One region of the Streptomyces sp. NBC_00554 genome, then DNA from elsewhere that is predicted to be linked to it. Evidence: riboswitches for the same ligand, from Rfam matches in the RefSeq annotation. Region 1 holds a riboswitch; each other region holds the start of a gene.

Region 1 (6,866 bases):
TGAGCACGGGCTCCTGCGCCCGGGTCACGGCCGAGGCGAGCATCACACCCGCACACCCCAGCTCCATCGCGAGCGCGGCATCGGACGCCGTACCGGCCCCCGCGTCCAGAATGACCGGCACGCGCGCGTGCTCCACGATCAGCTGGAAGTTGTGCGGATTGCGGATCCCGAGCCCGGATCCGATGGGCGAGCCCAACGGCATGATCGCGGCGCAGCCGACGTCTTCCAGCTTCCGCGCGAGAACCGGGTCGTCGTTCGTGTAAGGCAGCACGGTGAACCCGTCGTCCACCAGCGTCTCCGCCGCGTCGAGCAGTTCGATCGGATCGGGCAGCAGGGTGCGCTCGTCGGCGATGACCTCCAGCTTGATCACGTCGGTGCCGAGAGCCTCCCGCGCGAGACGGGCGGTCAGTACGGCCTCCCCGGCGGTGAAGCACCCCGCCGTGTTCGGCAGCACCCGGATGCCGAGCCGGTCGAGCACGGACAGCACCGAACCGTGCACGGAAGCGTTTACGCGCCGCATCGCGACCGTCGTCAGCTCCGTGCCGGAGGCGACGAGCGAGCGCTCCAGGACGTCGAGGCTGGGCGCACCCCCCGTACCCATGATCAGACGGGACGAGAAGGATGTACCACCGAGGACAAAGGGATCGTCGGCCATGGGTCAGCCTCCTTGGACGGCGGTGAGGACTTCGACGCGGTCTCCCTCGGAGAGGGAGGTGGACGACCACTGCCCGCGCGGGACGACGGTTTCGTTGAGCGCGGCGGCGACGCCGGACGGGGCCGGGGTGAGCGCCGCGACGAGCGTGTCGAGAGCGGTTCCCGCGGCGATCCGCTGCCGCTCTCCGTTGACGAAGACGCTGACGAGGAGGTTCATGCGGGCTGCTCCGTGAGGGCCGGGCTGAAGCGCTTGGGGGTGAAGGGGCGTGCCACTTCCGGGAGTTCGCCGGTGGCCAGGGCATGCGCCAGCGCGTCACCGGTGACGGGGGTCAGCAGGACGCCGTTGCGGTAGTGCCCGGTCGCCAGCAGGAGCCCGTCGAGTTCGGTGGGGCCGAGCAGCGGCGCGTTGTCCGGCGAGCCGGGGCGCAGTCCGGCGCGCGTCTCGGTGAGCGGCAGCTCGGTGATCCCGGGGACCAGCTCATGGGCGTCGCGCAGCAGCTCGTACACGCCGCCCGCGGTCACCGTCGTGTCCCAGCCCAGCTCCTCGTTGGTCGCGCCCACGACGAGCTCGCCGTTCTCACGCGGCACGAGATAGACATGGCTGCCGCGGACGACGGCACGCACGGTCCGGCTCAGGAAGGGCGCGTACGGCTTCGGCACGGTCAGCCGCAGCACCTGCCCCTTCACCGGGCGCACGGGTGGCAGTACGGCTTCGGGAACGCCCGCGAGGCGCCCGCTGAGGCTGCCCGCGGCGAGGACCACCTGCTCCGCCGACAGCTCCGTGCCGTCGGCGGTGACGACTCCGGCGGCCCGGTCCCGTACGACGGTCAGGCGCTCGGCCCACGTCCGGTGGAACACCACTCCGGCCCGCTCGCACGCCGTGACCAGGGCCTTGGCGAGCCGGCGCGGATCGACCTGGTGGTCGCCGTCGACCCGCAGTCCGCCGCGTACGCCGGGCGCGAGCATCGGTTCGAGGCGGCGGCACTCACGCCCGCTGAGCCACTCCGAGTCGAGCCCCGACTGACGTTGCAGGGCGTGCAGTTCACGCAGGTGGGCGCGGTCGTCGGCGTCGAGTGCGACGGCCAGGGTGCCGCACCGGCGGTAGCCGAGGTCCTGGCCCGTCGCCTCGGTGAGCTCGGCGACGAAGTCCGGGTAGCGGTCCGCGGAGGCGAGGTTGAGGCCCAGCAGGGTCTGCTCGCCGTAGTGCAGTTCCGTGACGGCGGCGAGCATTCCGGCCGCGACCTGCGCGGCGCCACCGCCGGGCTCGGGGTCCAGGAGCGCGGTAGTGAACCCGCGCTGCGCGGCCCGCCAGGCCGTCACAAGACCGATGATTCCGCCCCCGATGACAAGGACGTCCGAGGTGCCCGAAGACTGGAATGCAAGAGATGCGAGAGATGCGTCTGATGTCTGGGATGTGTCTGACGGTGTACGCGACATGGGCGTCCAGCCCCTCCCTTCGCCGGCATGACCCGGATCAGGTTCGTACGGTCGGAGGCCGTCCCAGCCTCCCTCTCAGCCCGGTGCGTCCGGACTCCCGCGAGTGCTTTACGTTGGCCAGCCTAGCCCGCTGCGGTATGTCTCAGTAAGGGAGCCCGCGTCCATGGCCCGTTCGCTCGACGGCCTCGTCCTGTCCCCGGTTGCCGACCAGGCACCAGGTCAGGTGGGTACCCGCACCCGGTTCACCTACCACGAGCGGAACGGCGAGATCTGGGCCGACTACGCGGGCGGCGATGTCGTACGCGGGCATCTCCTGGGTACCCGCGAGGGTGACCGTCTCGACTTCCGGTACGTGCAGTTGAAGCGCGACGGCAGCACCTCCTCGGGGCATTGCGTGTCCCGCGTGGCGGAGCTGCCCGACGGGCGCGTGCGGCTGGAGGAGACCTGGGAGTGGGAGTCGCAGCGAGGCAGTGGGACGAGCGTCGTGGAAGAGGTCGGGCCGAGCGACGTGGACGAGGCCGGGACGAGCGGCGCAGGTCAGGACGGGCGATGTGGAACAGGTCACTGAGCACGCCCGCTGACTGACAAATCGTCAGCTGTCTATGGTGATCAGGTGACCGAGAAGACGCGGGTTCAGGAACGGACGGTACGGCAGGTCGTCGTCGTGGGCGCCGGCATGGCGGGCGTGCAGACCGCGGTCGCCCTGCGAGAACAGGGCTTCGACGGCGGTGTGACGCTGATCGGGGCGGAACCGCACCAGCCGTACGACCGGCCACCGCTGTCCAAGGCCGTGCTGCTCGGCAAGGCCGAGGGCTCCGCCTTCGACATCGACTTCGAGGCACTGGGCATCGAACTGCAGCTCGGCCGCGAGGCGCTCGGCGTCCGCCCCGAGGACCATGAGCTGGACACCGCCACGGGCCCGGTGCCCTACGACGTCCTGGTCGTCGCGACCGGCGCCGAACCGATCCGGCTGCCGGGCGCGGAGGGCGTCCCCGGGGTCCATCTGCTGCGCACCCTGGACGACGCCGAGCGGCTGCGTCCGGTGCTCGCCCAGCAGCACGACATCGTGGTGGTCGGGGCGGGCTGGATCGGCGCAGAGTTCGCCACGGCGGCGCGTGACGCGGGGTGCGTGGTGACCGTCGTCGAGGCCGCCGACCGGCCGCTCGCCGGGGCGTTGCCCGCCGAGGTCGCCGAGCCGATGGCCGCCTGGTACGCGGACAGCGGGGCCGAATTGCGCACGCACGCGCGCGTGGAGCGCATCGAGCCCGGCGCGGTGGTCCTGGACGACGGCTCCCGGGTGCCCGCGGACGCCGTGGTCGTCGGCATCGGCGCGCGCCCCGCCACCGCCTGGCTCAGCGGCTCGGGCATCGAGCTCGGCGCCCACCGCGAGGTCGTGGCCGACGACCATCTGCGCACCTCCGCTCCGGACGTCTACGCGGTCGGCGACTGCGCTTCCTTCCCTTCGGGCCGGTACGAGGACCGCCTTCTGGTCCACCACTGGGACAACGCCCTCCAGGGCCCGCGCACGGTGGCGGCGAACATCATCGGCGAATCCCCCGTCGCGTACGACCCCGTCCCGTACTTCTGGTCCGAGCAGTTCGGACGCTTCGTCCAGTACGTCGGCCACCACGCCCCCGCCGACACCACCGTCTGGCGCGGCGACCCGTCCGGCGCCGCCTGGACGGTCTGCTGGCTCCACGACGGCCGCCTGGTCGCCCTCCTGGCGGTCGGCCGCCCCAGGGATCTGGCGCAGGGCCGCAAACTCATCGAGGCGGGCACCCTGATGAACCCGGAGCTGCTGTCGGACCCGGCGCGACCGCTGAAGACGGCGACGGCGTAGGCGGAACGGATTCGCCGCCGAGGGGGCGGCCATCAGCGGTCCTGATCGGTTTTGGGTGTTTTGCGCCCTGTCGGGGCGGGACTCGGGTACCGAGTGTCAGTCCGGGATGGCAGGCTTGTCCCGTGACCGAGATTGACGCAAAGATCGATGCTCTCGTACCCGCCTGGCTCACCCTCCCCGACATCGCCGAGCAGTTCGGCGTCGAGGTGACCCGAGTCCGGCAGCTGGTCAAGGAGGGCCAGGTGATCGCCGTACGCCGTGGTGAGAACCGCGCGCTGCACGTCCCTGCCGCCTTCATCGACGGGGACAAGGTGGTCAAGGGCCTGACAGGCACCCTGACGCTCCTGAGGGACGACGGTTTCTCCGACGAAGAGATGCTCGAGTGGCTCTTCACCCCCGACCCGAGCCTGCCCGGTACCCCCGCGCAGGCTCTCAGCGAGAATCGCGGCACGGAGGTGAAGCGTCGCGCCCAGGCGCTCGCCGTCTGACCTGAACAGACCGTCCGACGTCCGGACCACGGCGGCCACGGACCACCCCGGCCGCCGTGGTCCCCACGCACCGACAATGGGGGACACACCCATGCCCGACAACGCCGCCGCGGCCGCACGCGCCCAGCTCGCCGACGCCCGCGTGTACCTGTGCACGGACGCCCGCAAGCGCCAGGGTGACCTCGCCGATTTCCTGGACGTGGTCCTGGAGGGCGGCGTCGACATCGTGCAGCTGCGCGACAAGGGCATGGAGGCGGCCGAGGAACTGGAACACCTCCAGGTCTTCGCGGACGCCTGCGCACGCCACGGCAAGCTCCTCGCGGTCAACGACCGGGCGGATGTCGCCCACGCGATCGGTGCCGACGTGCTCCATCTGGGCCAGGGCGACCTCCCGGTTCCCGCGGCCCGCGCCATCCTCGGCGACCAGGTCCTCCTGGGCCGCTCCACGCACGCCGAGTCCGAGGCCGCAGCGGCCGCCGTCCAGGAGGGCGTGGACTACTTCTGCACCGGCCCCTGCTGGCCCACCCCCACCAAGCCGGGCCGCCACGCACCCGGCCTCGACCTGGTCCGGTACACGGCCTCGCTGGGCACCGACCGCCCCTGGTTCGCCATCGGCGGCATCGACCTCGGCAACCTCGACGAGGTGCTGGAGGCGGGCGCCCGCCGCGTCGTCGTCGTACGGGCGATCACGGAGGCGGACGACCCGGGAGCGGCGGCGGGAGAGTTCGCCAAGCGGCTGCGCGGCGTAGAGCTGTCCGAGTAGCTGCCCGAGTAGCGGCCCGATGGCCTGAAAAGCTGTCCGGAAGCTGTCCGAGGGGTGGACAAGAAGTCGACAAATCGGACAATTCTCGGTCGTTCGGTTGGGGGACCCGATCCCCCTGGCTAACCTGCGGGTATGGCCCTCGGATCTGCTTCCACCAGGACTGACCGCGCACGAACCGTGCGCGACATGCTCGCGACCGGCAACAAGACGTACTCGTTCGAGTTCTCCGCGCCGAAGACCCCCAAGGGTGAGCGGAACCTGTGGAACGCGTTGCGCCGGGTCGAGGCGGTCGCGCCGGACTTCGTCTCCGTGACGTACGGAGCAGGCGGATCCACCCGTGCGGGCACGGTCAAGGAGACCCAGCAGATCGTCGTCGACACGACGCTCACCCCGGTCGCCCACCTCACCGCGGTCAATCACTCCATCGCGGAACTGCGCAACATCATCGGCCAGTACGCGGACGCCGGGATCCGCAACATCCTCGCCGTCCGCGGCGACCCGCCCGGCGACCCGATGGGCGACTGGGTGCCGCACCCCAAGGGCCTGACCTACGCGGCTGAACTCGTCCGTCTCATCAAGGAGTCCGGCGACTTCTGCGTCGGTGTCGCGGCCTTCCCCGAGATGCACCCGCGCTCCGAGGCCTGGGACCTCGACGTCGAACACTTCGTCGACAAGTGCCGCGCCGGCGCCGACTACGCGATCACACAGATGTTCTTCCACCCCGAGTCGTATCTCCGCCTGCGCGACCGCGTCGCCGCGGCCGGCTGTGAGACTCCGGTGATTCCCGAGGTCATGCCGGTCACGAGTGTGAAGATGCTGGAGAGGCTTCCGAAGCTCAGCAACGCCTCATTCCCGGACGTCCTGAAAGAGCGAATCCTCACAGCCAAAGCCGATGCAGCGGCTGTACGCTCCATTGGCATCGAGTTCGCCACGGAGTTCTGCGCGAGGCTGCTGGCCGAGGGAGTCCCCGGACTGCACTTCATTACGCTCAACAACTCCACGGCGACGCTGGAAATCTACGACAATCTGGGTCTGCACCACCCACAGCAGGCCTAGACCGGTCGCACCCACGTACGACACACTGCGTAGCGGCCACTGGGAGAGGGGCGTACATGGGCTGGACGGTCCTCTATATCGCGTTCGGCGTCGTCGCGCTGTGGCTGCTGGGCGAGGTCCTGCTGCAGTACAAGGCGCGGTTGCGCTACCGGCTGCTCGCCTTCGCCGGCTTCCTCGGCGTGGTCCTCGGCGTGCTGATTCCCTCCGTGGTGGTCATCGGCCTGGGCGCGGCGGCCTTCGCGGTCGGCCAGACGTACGTCACGCTGTCGTTCCGCCGCGGGTTCGCGGCCGGCTGGGCCGTCGGCAACCGTCAGGGCACCGACAAGATCAAGAGCAAGCGCCGCCGCGGTGAGCCCGAGCACCAGGATCCGTCGCTGGAGGTCTCCGGCCTCGAAGCGACCGACGGCATGGTGAATCCCCAGGACGACGAGTACGCCGGCGAGGACAACGTCTTCTCACCCGCGCAGTCCGACCGATTCATGCAGCCCGGCTCGGGCCGGCCCGCCGCCGCCGAGACCACCGCCGTGTACGAGCCGCAGCCCCTGCCCGACGACACCGGCTCGTACGGCATCTACGACGCCAACGCGTACGCGGCAGCGGCCGACCAGTCCTACGAGGCCACCACCGA
Region 2 (6,866 bases), 4.7 Mb from region 1:
CGACGAAGGGGACACCGACCAGCGCCTGCGCGAGCGGCACCAGGATCCAACTGCTCCTGAGATTCAGCGGCGGTTCGTCGAGCGCGATCAGGAACCCGAACCCGACGGTCACCGCCGACACACCCAGCGGCAGCATCAGCAGCGCGTCGAAGCCGCGCACGAGCCGGCCCGCACGCAGGGTGAGGGCGGCGGCCGCCAGACCGCCGATGAGTACGGCGATGGCGGTGGCGGCGAGCGCGTACTGCAGCGAGTTGCCGATCGCCTCGATCGGCGCAACTAGGAAGATGCCGCTGTCGTCGGAGGTCAGTGCCCTGTAGTACCCGAAGTCGGGCGCGTCCAGGGACCGTTGGACCAGCACGCCGAGCGGCAGCACGAGCAGCACGGCGATGCTCGCGAGCACACCGGCGAGCAGCGCCCACTGCCCGACCCCGCGCGGCCTGCGTGCGGTCACCTCCGGGGACACCAGACGCAGAGCGGTCTCCCGACGCCGTACGGTCCGGGCGTGCACGGCGAGGATCGCGCCCACCGCCACGAACTGGATGATCGTCAGCACCGCCGCCGTGGAGAGGTCGAAGATCTCCGAGGTCTGCCGGTAGATCTCGACTTCGAGGGTCGAGAAGGTGGGACCGCCGAGGATCTGCACGACACCGAAGGAGGTGAAGGTGAAGAGGAAGACCATCAGCGCGGCGGCGGCCACGGCCGGGCTCAGGGCCGGCAGCGTCACCTTGCGCCAGGCCGCGAGTCGGGAGGCGCCGAGCATCCGCGCGGCCTCCTCCTGACGCGGGTCGAGCTGCGACCACAGCCCGCCGACCGTGCGGACGACGACCGCGTAGTTGAAGAAGACATGCGCGAGCAGGATCGCCCAGACCGTCGTGTCCAGTCGTACGCCCCACAGCTCGTCCAGAAGCCCGCCCCGGCCGACCAGCGCAAGGAACGCCGTACCGACGACGACCGTCGGCAGCACGAACGGCACGGTCACCACCGCCCGCAGAACCTGCTTGCCCCTGAAATCGAAGCGCGCGAAGACATACGCGCCGGGGAGCGCGATCAGCAGCGTGAGCGCCGTCGACGCGAGCGCCTGCCAAGTGGTGAACCACAGGACGTGCCGGATGTCGGACTGCGCGAGCACATCCCAGATCCGCCCGAACTGCCAGACCCCGTCGACCTTGAGACCACGGGCCACGATCGCCGCGACCGGGTAGGCGAAGAAGACGCCGAAGAACGCGACGGGCAGGGCCATGAGCCCGAACCGCGCCGCGTCTCCCCGACGGGACTTCTTACGCGCCCGGGGCGTTACTTCAGTACGAGCGAGGTCCACGACTTGACCCACTGGTCACGGTTGTCGGCGATCTTGGCGGGGGCCATGGTCTCGGGGTCCTTGGCCTGCGGACCGAACTCCGTGAACTCGGCCGGCACCTTCGCGCCCTCCACCACCGGGTACACGAACATGTTCAGCGGCATGTCGTCCTGGAACTGCTTCGTGATCAGGAAGTCGATGAGCGCCTCGCCGCCCTTGGTGTTCTTCGCGTTGCTCAGCAGCCCCGCGTACTCGACCTGCCGGAAGCAGGTGCCGGTCGCGACGCCGGTCGGCGCGGTCGTCGGCTTCGGGTCGGCGTAGATGACCTCGGCGGGCGGCGAGGAGGCGTACGAGACGACGAGCGGCCGGTCCGCCTTGGCCTTCTTGCCCCCGGCCGAGCCGGAGAACTCCTCGTTGTACGCCTGCTCCCAGCCGTCGACGACCTTGACGCCGTTGGCCTTGAGCTTCGTCCAGTAGTCCTGCCAGCCGTCGTCGCCGTACTTCGCGGCGGTCCCGAGCAGGAAGCCGAGGCCGGGCGAGGACGTGGAGGCGTTCTCGGTGACGAGGAGGTTCTTGTACTCGGGCTTGATCAGGTCGTCGAAGGACTGCGGCGGCGTCAGCTTGTGCTCGCTGAAGTAGGCCTTGTCGTAGTTGACGCAGATGTCACCCGAGTCGATGGGCGTGACCCGGTGCTTGTCCTCGTCGACCCGGTACTCCGGGAGGATCAGGTCCGAGCCCTTGGCCTCGTACGACTGGAACAGCCCGTTGTCGAGCGCGCGGGACAGCAGGGTGTTGTCGACGCCGAAGAAGACGTCGCCCTGCGGATTGTCCTTGGTGAGGATCGCCTTGTTGACGGCCTGCCCGGCGTCGCCGTCCTTGAGGACCTTGACGGTGTACCCGGACTCCTTCTCGAAGGCGCTCAGCACGTCCTTGGAGTAGGTGAAGGAGTCATGACTGACGAGGGTGACGGTCTTGGAGTCAGCGTCACTGCTCCCGCTGCCGGACGAGCCGCACGCGGACAGCGTGACCAGCCCCAGGCCGACAACGACGGCCGTGATCGTCCTCTTCTTGCTCACTGATTTCCTCCTGGGATGACCAGGAAGAGACGCGGCCCTGCCCGGGAACCCCTGAGAGTTCCCGGGCAGGGCGCAACAGCTTGAGTATTGACCGAACTTCCTACCCAGAATGACCTGGGCAAGGTTCTGAGGGTCTGCGGCCCACCGGTGACCCGGCTACCGCACTCTCAGCGCTGTGGCGCTCCCCTGTCGGAATATGAAGATGTGGATTGTGCGGTTGTTCCCAGCCAGGTTACCGCTCGGTGGCCGCGAGCTGACCGCAGGCCCCGTCGATCTCCTGACCACGGGTGTCCCGGACGGTGACCGGCACCCCGTGGGCCGCGATCGCCTCGACGAACGCCTTCTCGTCCTCGGGCCGCGAGGCGGTCCACTTCGAACCCGGGGTCGGGTTCAGCGGGATGAGATTGACATGCACGGGCTTGCCCTTGAGCATCCGCCCGAGCCGGTCACCACGCCACGCCTGGTCGTTGATGTCCCTGATCAGCGCGTACTCGATGGAGAGCCGGCGCCCCGACTTGGCCGCGTACTCCCAGCCGGCGTCCAGCACCTCCCGCACCTGCCACCGCGTGTTCACGGGTACGAGGGTGTCGCGCAGCTCGTCGTCCGGCGCGTGGAGAGAAATGGCGAGGCGGCACTTGAAGCCCTCGTCGGAGAACCGGTTGATCGCCGGGACAAGCCCGACGGTCGACACGGTGATGCCACGCTGCGAGAGGCCGAGCCCGTCGGGCTCGGGGTCGGTCAGCGCACGGATCGCGCCGACCACCCTCTTGTAGTTGGCGAGCGGCTCACCCATGCCCATGAAGACGATGTTGCTGAGCCGCGACGGACCGCCCGGGATCTCCCCATCCCTGAGCGCCCGCATACCGTCCACGATCTGGTGCACGATCTCGCCGGTGGAGAGATTCCGGTCCAGCCCGGCCTGCCCGGTCGCACAGAACGGGCAGTTCATCCCGCACCCGGCCTGCGAGCTGATGCACATGGTCACCCGGTCCGGGTACCGCATCAGCACGGACTCGACGAGCGTGCCGTCGAAGAGCCGCCACAGCGTCTTGCGCGTGGTCTCCTGGTCGGTCGACAGATGCCGCACGACCGTCATCAGCTCAGGAAGCAACGCCTCCTGAAGCTTCCCGCGCGAGGCGGCCGGGATGTCCGTCCACTCCGCGGGGTCGTGCGCGTACCGCGCGAAGTAGTGCTGCGACAGCTGCTTGGCACGAAACGGCTTCTCACCGATCGCGGCAACCGCCTCTTTACGCTCGGCAGGCGTGAGATCGGCGAGATGCCGCGGCGGCTTCTTGGCTCCGCGCGGGGCGACGAATGTGAGTTCTCCGGGCTTAGGCATGGCTGTACCAGTGTCGCAGACATACGGAGGGGGACTCGCCGCCCTGTGGACAACGAGCCCCCAACCGATAAAACCGCAGGTCAGCCGGACCCGACGAAGATCACCAGCAGCAGCCACACGACCGGAGCCGTGGGCAGAAGCGAGTCCAGCCGGTCCATGATGCCGCCGTGGCCCGGCAACAGCGTGCCCATGTCCTTGATGCCCAGGTCCCGCTTGATCATGGACTCGCCGAGGTCACCCAGCGTGGCGCTGGCCGCGACCGCGAGGCCGAGGAGCAGGCCCTGCCACCAGGTGCCGTCGTCGATCAGGAACTCCATGCACAGCGCGCCCGCCGCCATCGCGAAGGTGACCGCTCCGACCAGGCCCTCGCGGGTCTTGCCGGGGCTGATGCGCGGCGCGAGCTTGTGCTTGCCGAAGCGCCAGCCGATCGCGTACGCGCCGGTGTCGCTGACCACGGCGAGCAGCAGGAACGTGAGCACCCGCCAGGAGCCGTCGTCGGCCGTGAGCATCAGCGCGACGAAGGTGGCCAGGAACGGGATGTAGAAGGCCGCGAAAACGCCGGCCGTGACGTCCTTCAGGTAGCCCTCGGGGGGCTCCGTCATACGCCAGACCAGGATGGCCAGTGCGGTGAGCGCCATCGCCACCCAAGCGCCCTCGGCACCCCGGACGTAACCGGAGACGACCATCGCGGCACCGCCGAGCGCCAGTGGCACGAGGGGCGCCTTGATGCCCTTGCGCTCCTGGAGCCGTGACGTGAGCTCCCACAGCCCCACCACCACGGCTACCGCTATCACGCCGATGAACACGGCTTTGACGATGAACAACGACGCGACGATCACCGCGCCGAGCCCGACGCCCACCCCTATGGCCGCGCCCAAGTCGCGTCCCGCGCTCTTCTTCTGCGGTGCGGGGGCGGGCTGTGGGGCGCTGGGCATGGGCTCCTGCGGCTTCTGCGACGAGTCCCCGTAGGGCGCCGTCGCCGGTGTGTCGTCGCGGAACAGGGGACCGCTCAGCCGAGCGGCCCCCCGGTCGTCATCCTGGTCTCCGCCATGTGCGGGTACGTCGGGCACGATGGGCATGGGCCGAGTGTGCTGCGCGTCATACGCATCGTACGTGGGACCCGCCGGGGCAGCCCCCTGGACAGGCCCCTGCTCGGACGGCCCCCAGTACCCGGCTTGTGGCGGCGCCCCCCAGGAAGAGTCGTTCATCAGACCTCGAGCAGCTCCGCTTCCTTGTGCTTGAGGAGCTCGTCCACCTGGGCGGCGTACTTCGCCGTGGTGTCGTCGAGTTCCTTCTCCGCACGGCGGCCCTCGTCCTCGCCGACCTCGCCGTCCTTGACCAGCTTGTCGATGGTCTCCTTCGCCTTGCGGCGGACGGAGCGGATCGAGATCTTGGCGTCCTCACCCTTGGTCTTGGCGACCTTGATGTACTCCTTGCGGCGCTCCTGGGTCAGCTCCGGGAACACCACCCGGATGATGTTGCCGTCGTTGCTCGGGTTGACACCCAGGTCGGAATCGCGGATCGCCTGCTCGATGTTGCGCATCGCGCTCTTGTCGAACGGGGTCACCACCGCCATACGCGGCTCGGGCACCGAGAACGAGGCCAGCTGGTTGATCGGCGTCAGCGCGCCGTAGTAGTCGGCCACGATCTTGTTGAACATCGCCGGGTGCGCACGGCCGGTGCGGATCGCGGCGAAGTCCTCCTTGGCGACCACGACGGCCTTCTCCATCTTCTCCTCGGCCTCGAGGAGGGTCTCTTCGATCACCACTTGCTCCTGCGTGTCTTGAGTAGGCCCGGCAGCTGTTCCTCGTAGGGGTGGCAGCCGGCTGCGTCGCGTCTTATTCCTGCACGGTTCCGGACCGGCAGGACATTGTCCATCCCCCGGTCAGGGTCCGTACCCGGTCGGGGCCCGTCCCCGATCAGGGTCCTTGCCCGGTCCGGGTTCGACCCCTGTCGGAGTCGGTTCCCGTCAGGCCCGGCTGCTGTGTTCACCCACGAGTGTGCCGATCTTCTCACCCTTGACGGCCCGCGCGATATTGCCCTCCGTCAGAAGCTCGAAGACCAGGATGGGCAGCTTGTTGTCCCGGCACAGCGTGATGGCGGTCATGTCGGCGACCTTGAGGTCGCGGGTGATGACCTCGCCGTAGCTGAGCGAGTCGAACTTAACCGCTTCGGGGTTGGTCTTCGGGTCGGAGTCGTAGACCCCGTCGACACCGTTCTTGCCCATCAGCAGGGCCTCGGCGTCGATCTCCAGGGCGCGCTGCGCGGCGGTGGTGTCGGTGGAGAAGTACGGCATGCCCATACCGGCGCCGAAGATGACCACACGGCCCTTCTCCAGGTGCCGTACGGCGCGCAGCGGGATGTACGGCTCGGCGACCTGCCCCATGGTGATGGCGGTCTGGACACGGCTGTCGATGCCTTCCTTCTCCAGGAAGTCCTGGAGGGCCAGGCAGTTCATGACCGTGCCGAGCATGCCCATGTAGTCGGAGCGCGCCCGGTCCATGCCGCGCTGCTGGAGTTCGGCGCCGCGGAAGAAGTTGCCGCCGCCGATGACGACCGCGATCTGGGCGCCGCCGCGCACGACGGCCGCGATTTCGCGGGCGATCTTGTGCACCACGTCGGGGTCGACGCCCAGTCCGCCGCCACCGGCGAACGCCTCGCCGGAAAGCTTCAGCATGAAGCGTCCCGTGCCTTTGCCGTCGTCGGTCTTCTCGCCCTTGTCGGCCTGCGTGGTGGTCATGGGTCTCTCGCCTCTTTACGTGTCACACATACAAAGAAGGCCATTGCCGGTGGGGTGTTGTTCGCATCCCATGCTCGGCAATGGCCTCCTCGTCAGATCTGCTGTCGTCCGACACGCACGCGCGCGTGCCCACGTACGCGGACGACTGCTGTCGACCCTAGCGGGGTCGGGCGTCGATCGCGGTACGGACTCAGATGCCGACCTTGATGCGCACGAAGCGCTTCAGGGTGACACCGGCCTCGTCCAGGACCTTCTGGACGGACTTCTTCGGGTCCAGCGCGTACGGCTGACCGAGAAGGGTGGCGTCCTTGAAGAAGCCGTTGACGCGACCCTCGACGATCTTCGGAAGGGCGGCCTCGGGCTTGCCCTCGGCGCGGGTGGTCTCCTCGGCGACGCGGCGCTCGGACTCGACGA
Region 3 (6,866 bases), 2.3 Mb from region 1:
AGCCGCGGCGATCTTCCTGCTCGTGGGGTACATCCTGAAGATGCTCGACCCCGAGCCGGCGTTCGCCAAGACCCTCCTGACCACCGGGTGGGTCTTCGGCGCGGTCACGGCGGTCGCGATTCTGGTCGCCGCGGTCGGACTGCTTCTCACGGCACTGCGCAACGGCTCGTCCTCGCTCCAGGCCGGAGCGCGCGGCGAGCTCGACGAACAGGTCGCCCGGGCCAGGGAAGCCTGGCGCGATGCCCTGCTGGCGCGCGGCATCCTGCCGTTCCTCAGGGAGGCACTCGCGGATCCGGGCGCGGCGGCAATGGGCCGTACGTCGCCCACGCCGATCAGCCGCATGCCGCAACTCGGCTACAACCGGCCGGGGTTCAGCAGCCCCGACGGCGGCCCGGCGGCAGGCCCACGGCCCAGCTACTCCAGCCCGGACTTCTCGAGCCCGGACTTCGGAGGGCCTGAACACCAGCCGGAGTGACCCCGGTACGCCGACATCCGGGGACGGTCGCGTGACGGAGAACCGGGCCCGCGCCGCACCGGCGCGGGCCCGGCCCTGGCCGCTCGTACGCGGGTCAGACGATGCCCAGCTGTCGTGCCGCGGTCACCCAGGCCGGGAACTGGGACAGCAGCCGGTCGTACAACTCCGGGTCCGGAAGGCCGGCGATGTCGTCGACGGCGAAGAATCCCACGTTGTCGACGCGCCTGCCCGGCAGCTCGTCGAACCGCTCCAGCACGCCGTAGTTGGACCGGCCCAAGCCCACGAACTGCCAGAAGACCGGCTCCTCCACCGCCTCCCGCAGCTCCTTCTCGATCTCCTTGTTCCGGTAGACACCGCCGTCGGAGAAGAACAGCACCAGGGTGGGATCGGCGGCCGGGTGCTCGCGGACGTACGCACGGACCTCGGCGATCACCCTCTGCTCCTCGTTCTGGATGCCGACCGCCCGCATGTCCACCTGCCCCGGCCGCAGACCCTTGCGTGGCTTCTTGCTCCGCCGGAACAGGGTCAGTTCACCGACCCGGACATGAAGCTCCAGCCACTCCGGCAGTTCCCCCGGGCTCAGATCCGGCAGCCGGGCGGGGTGGGACGCGAACGTCCATGCCTGCATCACCCCGTCGTCGTCCAACTCCGCGGCGACCGCGACCATCCGCTCCACCACGTCTGCGACGACGCCCTTGTAGTACAGCCCTGACATGGATCCGGAGGCGTCGAGGACCAGAATGACGCGCGCCCTGACCCCCGCCGCACCGTGCTTCTTCAGACTGACCGCCACCTGCTCCTTGCGCAGGGAGAGCCGCTTGCGCATGTCCAGGGGCAGCTGCTCCTCGCCCTTGGTGAGGCGAGGGCTGCTCTGCGGAGGGGGTGCGGGGGCTGAGGGCGTTGGCGCAGGCGTGGGCGTGGGAGCGGCCGGCGGCGTAGCCCTTGCAGTGGGAGTCGCAGCGGCCGCCGGGGCGACGGTCGGCGAGGCTACGGCGGCCTCCGGCTCCTCATCCACACTGATCCCGAAGTCGGTGGCCAGGCCCGCGAGTCCGGACGCATACCCCTGTCCGACCGCACGGAACTTCCACCGACCGCCCCGCAGATACAACTCACCACCGATGAACGCCGTCTCCGTCGTGGCCTCCATCTCGAAGTACGCGAGCTCGTCCCGCGTCCCGGCGTCGAGCAGCCTCAGCGTCAGCCCGGACAGCTCACCGAAGGTGCCCCCGTCGGCCGAGGCGCACAGGACGACCCTCTCGATGTCCGGCTCCAGGGCACGCAGGTCGACCTCGACCGTGTCCGTCGTGGCCCCGGCGTCCTGCCGCTTCCCGAGATGACGTACGGCACGGGAGGCGTGCTGCGGCTGGTTGTAGAAGACGAAGTCCCCGTCGTCCCGCACCCGTCCACCCGCACCGAGCAGCAGCGCGGAGGCATCGGCGTCCGGCGCACCGGACCCCCCGGACCAGCCGAGCACCACGTGTACGGCCCCGGCCTCGACAGGAAGATTGGCACCCTTGCTCATGGATGTGGATGTCATGCGCCCAGTCTGCCGAGAGAACCCGGCACCGGAGCCGTCCGATACACATACGCGCACAACTCCGCGCATCGGACGACCCCGGCCACCACACCCCTCGTACGCGCGGCCTCAGTCCGCCAACGGCAGATAGACCCGATTGCCCGCGGCGGCGAACTCCTTGGACTTCTGAGCCATACCCTCCTCGATCTCCGTCTGCGTGCCTCCGTGCTCGCGTCGGATGTCGTGCGAGATCTTCATGGAGCAGAACTTCGGCCCGCACATGGAGCAGAAGTGGGCCGTCTTGGCCGGCTCGGCCGGCAGTGTCTCGTCGTGGAACTCCCGTGCCGTGTCCGGGTCGAGGGCCAGGTTGAACTGGTCCTCCCAGCGGAACTCGAAGCGGGCGTCGGACAACGCGTCGTCCCATACCTGCGCACCTGGGTGCCCCTTGGCGAGGTCGGCTGCGTGGGCGGCGATCTTGTAGGTGATGACGCCGGTCTTGACGTCGTCACGGTTGGGCAGGCCCAGGTGCTCCTTGGGCGTGACGTAGCAGAGCATGGCCGTGCCCCACCAGGCGATCATCGCGGCACCGATGCCGGAGGTGATGTGGTCGTACGCAGGCGCGACGTCCGTCGTCAGCGGGCCGAGCGTATAGAACGGAGCTTCATCACAGATCTCCTGCTGAAGGTCGATGTTCTCCTTGATCTTGTGCATCGGGACATGTCCCGGGCCTTCGATCATGGTCTGAACATTGAAACGCTTCGCGATCGTGTTGAGTTCCCCGAGCGTCCTCAACTCCGCGAACTGCGCCGCGTCGTTGGCGTCCGCGATCGACCCGGGCCGCAGCCCGTCGCCGAGCGAGTAGGTGACGTCGTACGCCGCGAGGATCTCGCAGAGCTCCTCGAAGTTCTCGTAGAGGAAGCTCTCCTGGTGGTGCGCCAGGCACCAGGCCGCCATGATCGAGCCGCCGCGCGAGACGATGCCGGTCTTGCGGTTCGCGGTCAGCGGCACGAACGGCAGGCGCACGCCCGCGTGGACCGTCATGTAGTCCACGCCCTGCTCGGCCTGCTCGATGACCGTGTCCTTGTAGATGTCCCAGGTCAGCTCCTCGGCGCGGCCGTCCACCTTCTCCAACGCCTGGTAGAGCGGAACCGTGCCGATGGGGACGGGGGAGTTGCGCAGCACCCACTCGCGGGTGGTGTGGATGTTACGGCCGGTGGACAGGTCCATGACCGTGTCGGCACCCCACTTCGTAGCCCAGGTCATCTTGTCCACCTCCTCCTCGATCGAGGAGGTCACCGCGGAGTTGCCGATGTTGGCGTTGACCTTCACCAGGAACCGCTTGCCGATGATCATCGGCTCGATCTCCGGGTGGTTGACGTTCACGGGCAGCACCGCGCGACCGGCGGCGATCTCCTCGCGTACGACCTCGGCGTCCACGTTCTCGCGGACCGCCACGAACTCCATCTCGGGCGTGATCTCGCCGCGACGGGCGTACGCGAGCTGCGTCACAGCCAGTCCGGAGCGGCCCCGGCGCGGCTGGCGCGGCCGCCCCGGGAAGACCGCGTCGAGGTTGCGGAGACCTCCGCGCGGTGAGGTGTGCTTGATCCCGTCGTCCTCGGGGCGGAGCGGGCGCCCCGCGTACTCCTCGGTGTCGCCGCGGGCGATGATCCAGTTCTCGCGCAGCGGCGCCAGACCCCGGCGCACATCGGTGTCGACGGTCGGATCGGTGTACGGGCCGGAGGTGTCGTACAGCGTGACGGACTGCCCGTTGGTGAGGTGCACCTGACGGACCGGCACCCGCAGGTCGGGGCGCGAACCCCCGACATACGCCTTGTGCCAGCCGATGGACTGCCCGGCCTCGCCGTTCTGGGACGGTGCGGAAACCCCGTCCGTCTGGCTGGAGGCAGGCGTGCGTGCGTCCTTGTTGGTCATGAGACCTACTCCCTACGCCGGCATTACCCGGTAACAGGTTCGGCGGTCGACGCAGCGGCTTCCGTCTGCCGATGTTTCATGTGAAACATCGCTACGACGAAGGTCAGCGCCCTCTCAGCCCGGTGCTCCGAGCTCCCGCGTGTGCAAAGGTGCCTCCACGCTAGCGTCACATCGGGCGCGCTGAACAGTGGGCCCTGTCCGTTCTTGCGATGATCGGTCGGTGACCACGATGCAGCAGCCCCCGATTCCGCCGTCCGAGCCGCCCCACGGACATGGTCCTGGCGACGGCCACGGACACGGTCCGGGCGGTGGCGGAGGACCCGGCGACGGTCAAAGGCCGGGCGGCGGGCAGGGATCCGGTGGCGGGCACGGACCGGGCGACGGCCACGGACACTCGCACAGTCACAGCCATGGCCCCGCCGCTCCCGTCTCCAAGCATCTGCGCAAGGTCATCGGCGCGGTGCTGATCCCCTTCGCCGCCGCGGTCGTCGTGGGTCTCGTGGTGCTCTGGCCGGGCGGCGCCCCGGGGCACGAGCGCACCGGTGTCGGTTTCGACCGGCAGACCCAGCAGGCGACGGTCACCAAGGTCGACAAGGTGGACTGCGATTCCGTGAACGCCTCGGGGGAGACGCCGACCGGCGACACGTCCACCGCCGAGGGCTCCTCCGCGCAGCAGCAGGCGACGGGCGACTGCAAGAAGGCGACGATCCGGGTCGACACCGGCGACGACAAGGGCCGTACGTTCACCGAGATCGTCCAGCCGGACCAGTCACGCCAGTTGCACGAGGGCCAGAAGGTCGTGGTCGCGTACGAGCCCTCCGCGCCCAAGGACTTGCAGTACTCGGTCACCGATGTGAACCGCAGGATCCCGATGACGGTGCTCGCCGGGATCTTCGCGCTGGTCGTCGTGGTCGTGGGGCGGATGCGCGGCGTCATGGCGCTGATCGCGCTGGCCGTCAGCTTCATGATCCTGACGCTCTTCATCCTGCCCGCGATCCTGCAGGGCTCGAACCCGCTGGTCGTGGCGGTCGTCGGATCCAGTGCCATCATGCTGATCGCGCTCTACATGTGCCATGGGCTGTCGGCGCGGACCTCGGTGGCGGTGATCGGCACGCTGCTCTCGCTGCTGCTGATCGGGCTGCTCGGCTCCGGGTTCATCGACTGGGCGTCACTCACCGGGAACACCGACGACAACACCGGTCTGATCCACGGCCTTTATCCGTCCATCGACATGAGCGGTCTGCTGCTCGCGGGCATCATCATCGGTTCGCTCGGTGTGCTCGACGACGTGACGGTGACGCAGACCTCCGCGGTCTGGGAACTGCACGAGGCGAACCCTTCGATGGGCTGGCGCGGGCTGTACCGCGCGGGCATCCGCATCGGCCGCGACCACATCGCGTCGGTCGTCAACACGCTCGTCCTGGCGTACGCGGGCGCGGCGCTGCCGCTGCTGCTGCTCTTCTCGATCGCGGAGAGCAGCGTGGGCACGGTCGCCAACAGCGAACTGGTCGCCGAGGAGATCGTGCGCACGCTGGTCGGCTCGATCGGCCTGGTCGCCGCGGTACCGGTCACCACCCTGCTGGCCGCCCTGGTGGTCTCGGCCGACCGCCCCGGGGCTCCGGCCGGCCGACCGGAGGCTCCCACCGCCCCTGCTGAGCCGGTGGGGGCCAGGACGCCGGTACGGGGCGGGAAGGGTCGCCGCCGCAAGCACTGAAGTCGCCCGGCCCTCCGGCCACTTGGCTCCGTCCAGTGGCCCGTCCCCTGGTGCCGAGTTCCGGTGGCCGAGACCGTGACCACTTGAGGAAGCGTTACTCCACATGGGGGCATCGAAGGCGCTTCAGCCCGCGCTCTGCTCCTCCGCCAGGATGCGGTCCAGCGCCTCGTCGAGATGTGTGTCGAAGTCCGCGAGGGAACGCTCCTGCCCGAGCGGCACGAGCTTGTCCGTACGGTCGAGGAACGCCACGAGCGGCGCCGCCCCGGACCGGAACAGCGCGTGATCGCCGCCCACTTGAAGCCGGATCAGCACCTCACCGAACGCGTCCGGGTCGGCGGGCGCGATGTGCACATCACCGTCGCCACACGGCCGGCCCACGCCGTCGACCAGCAACTCCCGCCCGAACGCCCAGGTCACGGGCGCGTCACCGGGCAAATGAAAGGTCAGCCGCACGGCATACGGATCACAGGTCTCGTATCGCAGCTCCACCGGAATGCGGAAGGAAAGCTCCTCCGACACGAGGAAGCTCATCATGACCTCTGCCTGCACCGACTCGCGCATCGCCTACCCCGCCGTTTGCCGTCGACTGGCCAGGAATAGTCCCCCTGACACTGCTGAAATCTTGCTCAACGTACACGGCAGATCACAAGGAGTGAGTTTTCAGATACTGATAGAGATGGCGAGTGTCCCTAGCAGCCTGCCGATTTCGCCCTGCAACCGGCGCGCGGCGGGGAGCAGTCGGTCGGCCTGGTGCGACGGTACGGAGATGGCCATGGTCGACGCGGTGGTGCCGGCCGTGATGGGAATCGCGGCGCAGACCGTGCCCAGCGCGTACTCCTGCCGTTCGATCACGGGCTCCATCCGGCCGACGCGCTCCAGGCGCCGCAACAGGCTGTCGCTGTCGCGCACCGTGTACGGGGTGATCGACTGCACTGGATAGCGGTCGAGGTGATCCCTGCGGGCCTTCTCGTCCAGCTGTGACAACAGGCACTGTCCGATCGCGTGGGCGTGCGCGGTCTCACGGAAGTCGGCCCACTCCTCGACCGCGGGATTGCCCGGGCTGTCGGCGACGCACATGATCTCGATCTCGCCGTCGCGGTACGTCGCGTAGTACACCGGTACACCGATCGAATCGCGCCAGTGTGCGAGCGCGTCGCTCATCGTGCTGCGACGTTTCTGCTGGGCCCCGCTGCTGCTCAACCGCTCGGCGGCCTCGCCGAGGAAGAACA

What was found. Region 1 has a riboswitch for thiamine pyrophosphate ahead of thiO (glycine oxidase ThiO). Riboswitches for the same ligand answer to the same signal wherever they lie in the genome.
Region 2: it holds a riboswitch for thiamine pyrophosphate, as region 1 does, so the genes downstream of both, OG266_RS12135 (thiamine ABC transporter substrate binding subunit) here and thiO (glycine oxidase ThiO) in region 1, are expected to answer to the same signal.
Region 3: it holds a riboswitch for thiamine pyrophosphate, as region 1 does, so the genes downstream of both, thiC (phosphomethylpyrimidine synthase ThiC) here and thiO (glycine oxidase ThiO) in region 1, are expected to answer to the same signal.

What each region holds. Positions count from the first base shown of each region.
Region 1 is NZ_CP107799.1:7,466,718-7,473,583, forward strand. Features, by position in the region: gene OG266_RS32885 (thiazole synthase) at 1-655, opposite strand, end outside; gene thiS (sulfur carrier protein ThiS) at 659-871, opposite strand; gene thiO (glycine oxidase ThiO) at 868-2,091, opposite strand; TPP riboswitch at 2,089-2,202, opposite strand; gene OG266_RS32900 (hypothetical protein) at 2,255-2,659, shown strand; gene OG266_RS32905 (NAD(P)/FAD-dependent oxidoreductase) at 2,768-3,931, shown strand; gene OG266_RS32910 (Rv2175c family DNA-binding protein) at 4,054-4,419, shown strand; gene thiE (thiamine phosphate synthase) at 4,511-5,182, shown strand; gene metF (methylenetetrahydrofolate reductase [NAD(P)H]) at 5,315-6,238, shown strand; gene OG266_RS32925 (hypothetical protein) at 6,295-6,866, shown strand, end outside.
Region 2 is NZ_CP107799.1:2,811,684-2,818,549, forward strand. Features, by position in the region: gene OG266_RS12130 (ABC transporter permease) at 1-1,318, opposite strand, end outside; gene OG266_RS12135 (thiamine ABC transporter substrate binding subunit) at 1,294-2,373, opposite strand; TPP riboswitch at 2,453-2,571, opposite strand; gene rlmN (23S rRNA (adenine(2503)-C(2))-methyltransferase RlmN) at 2,606-3,712, opposite strand; gene OG266_RS12145 (phosphatidate cytidylyltransferase) at 3,793-4,920, opposite strand; gene frr (ribosome recycling factor) at 4,920-5,477, opposite strand; gene pyrH (UMP kinase) at 5,682-6,452, opposite strand; gene tsf (translation elongation factor Ts) at 6,643-6,866, opposite strand, start outside.
Region 3 is NZ_CP107799.1:5,119,912-5,126,777, reverse strand. Features, by position in the region: gene OG266_RS22475 (hypothetical protein) at 1-475, shown strand, start outside; gene OG266_RS22470 (VWA domain-containing protein) at 570-2,012, opposite strand; gene thiC (phosphomethylpyrimidine synthase ThiC) at 2,121-3,923, opposite strand; TPP riboswitch at 3,916-4,072, opposite strand; gene OG266_RS22460 (YibE/F family protein) at 4,144-5,637, shown strand; gene OG266_RS22455 (SsgA family sporulation/cell division regulator) at 5,761-6,198, opposite strand; gene OG266_RS22450 (IclR family transcriptional regulator) at 6,298-6,866, opposite strand, start outside.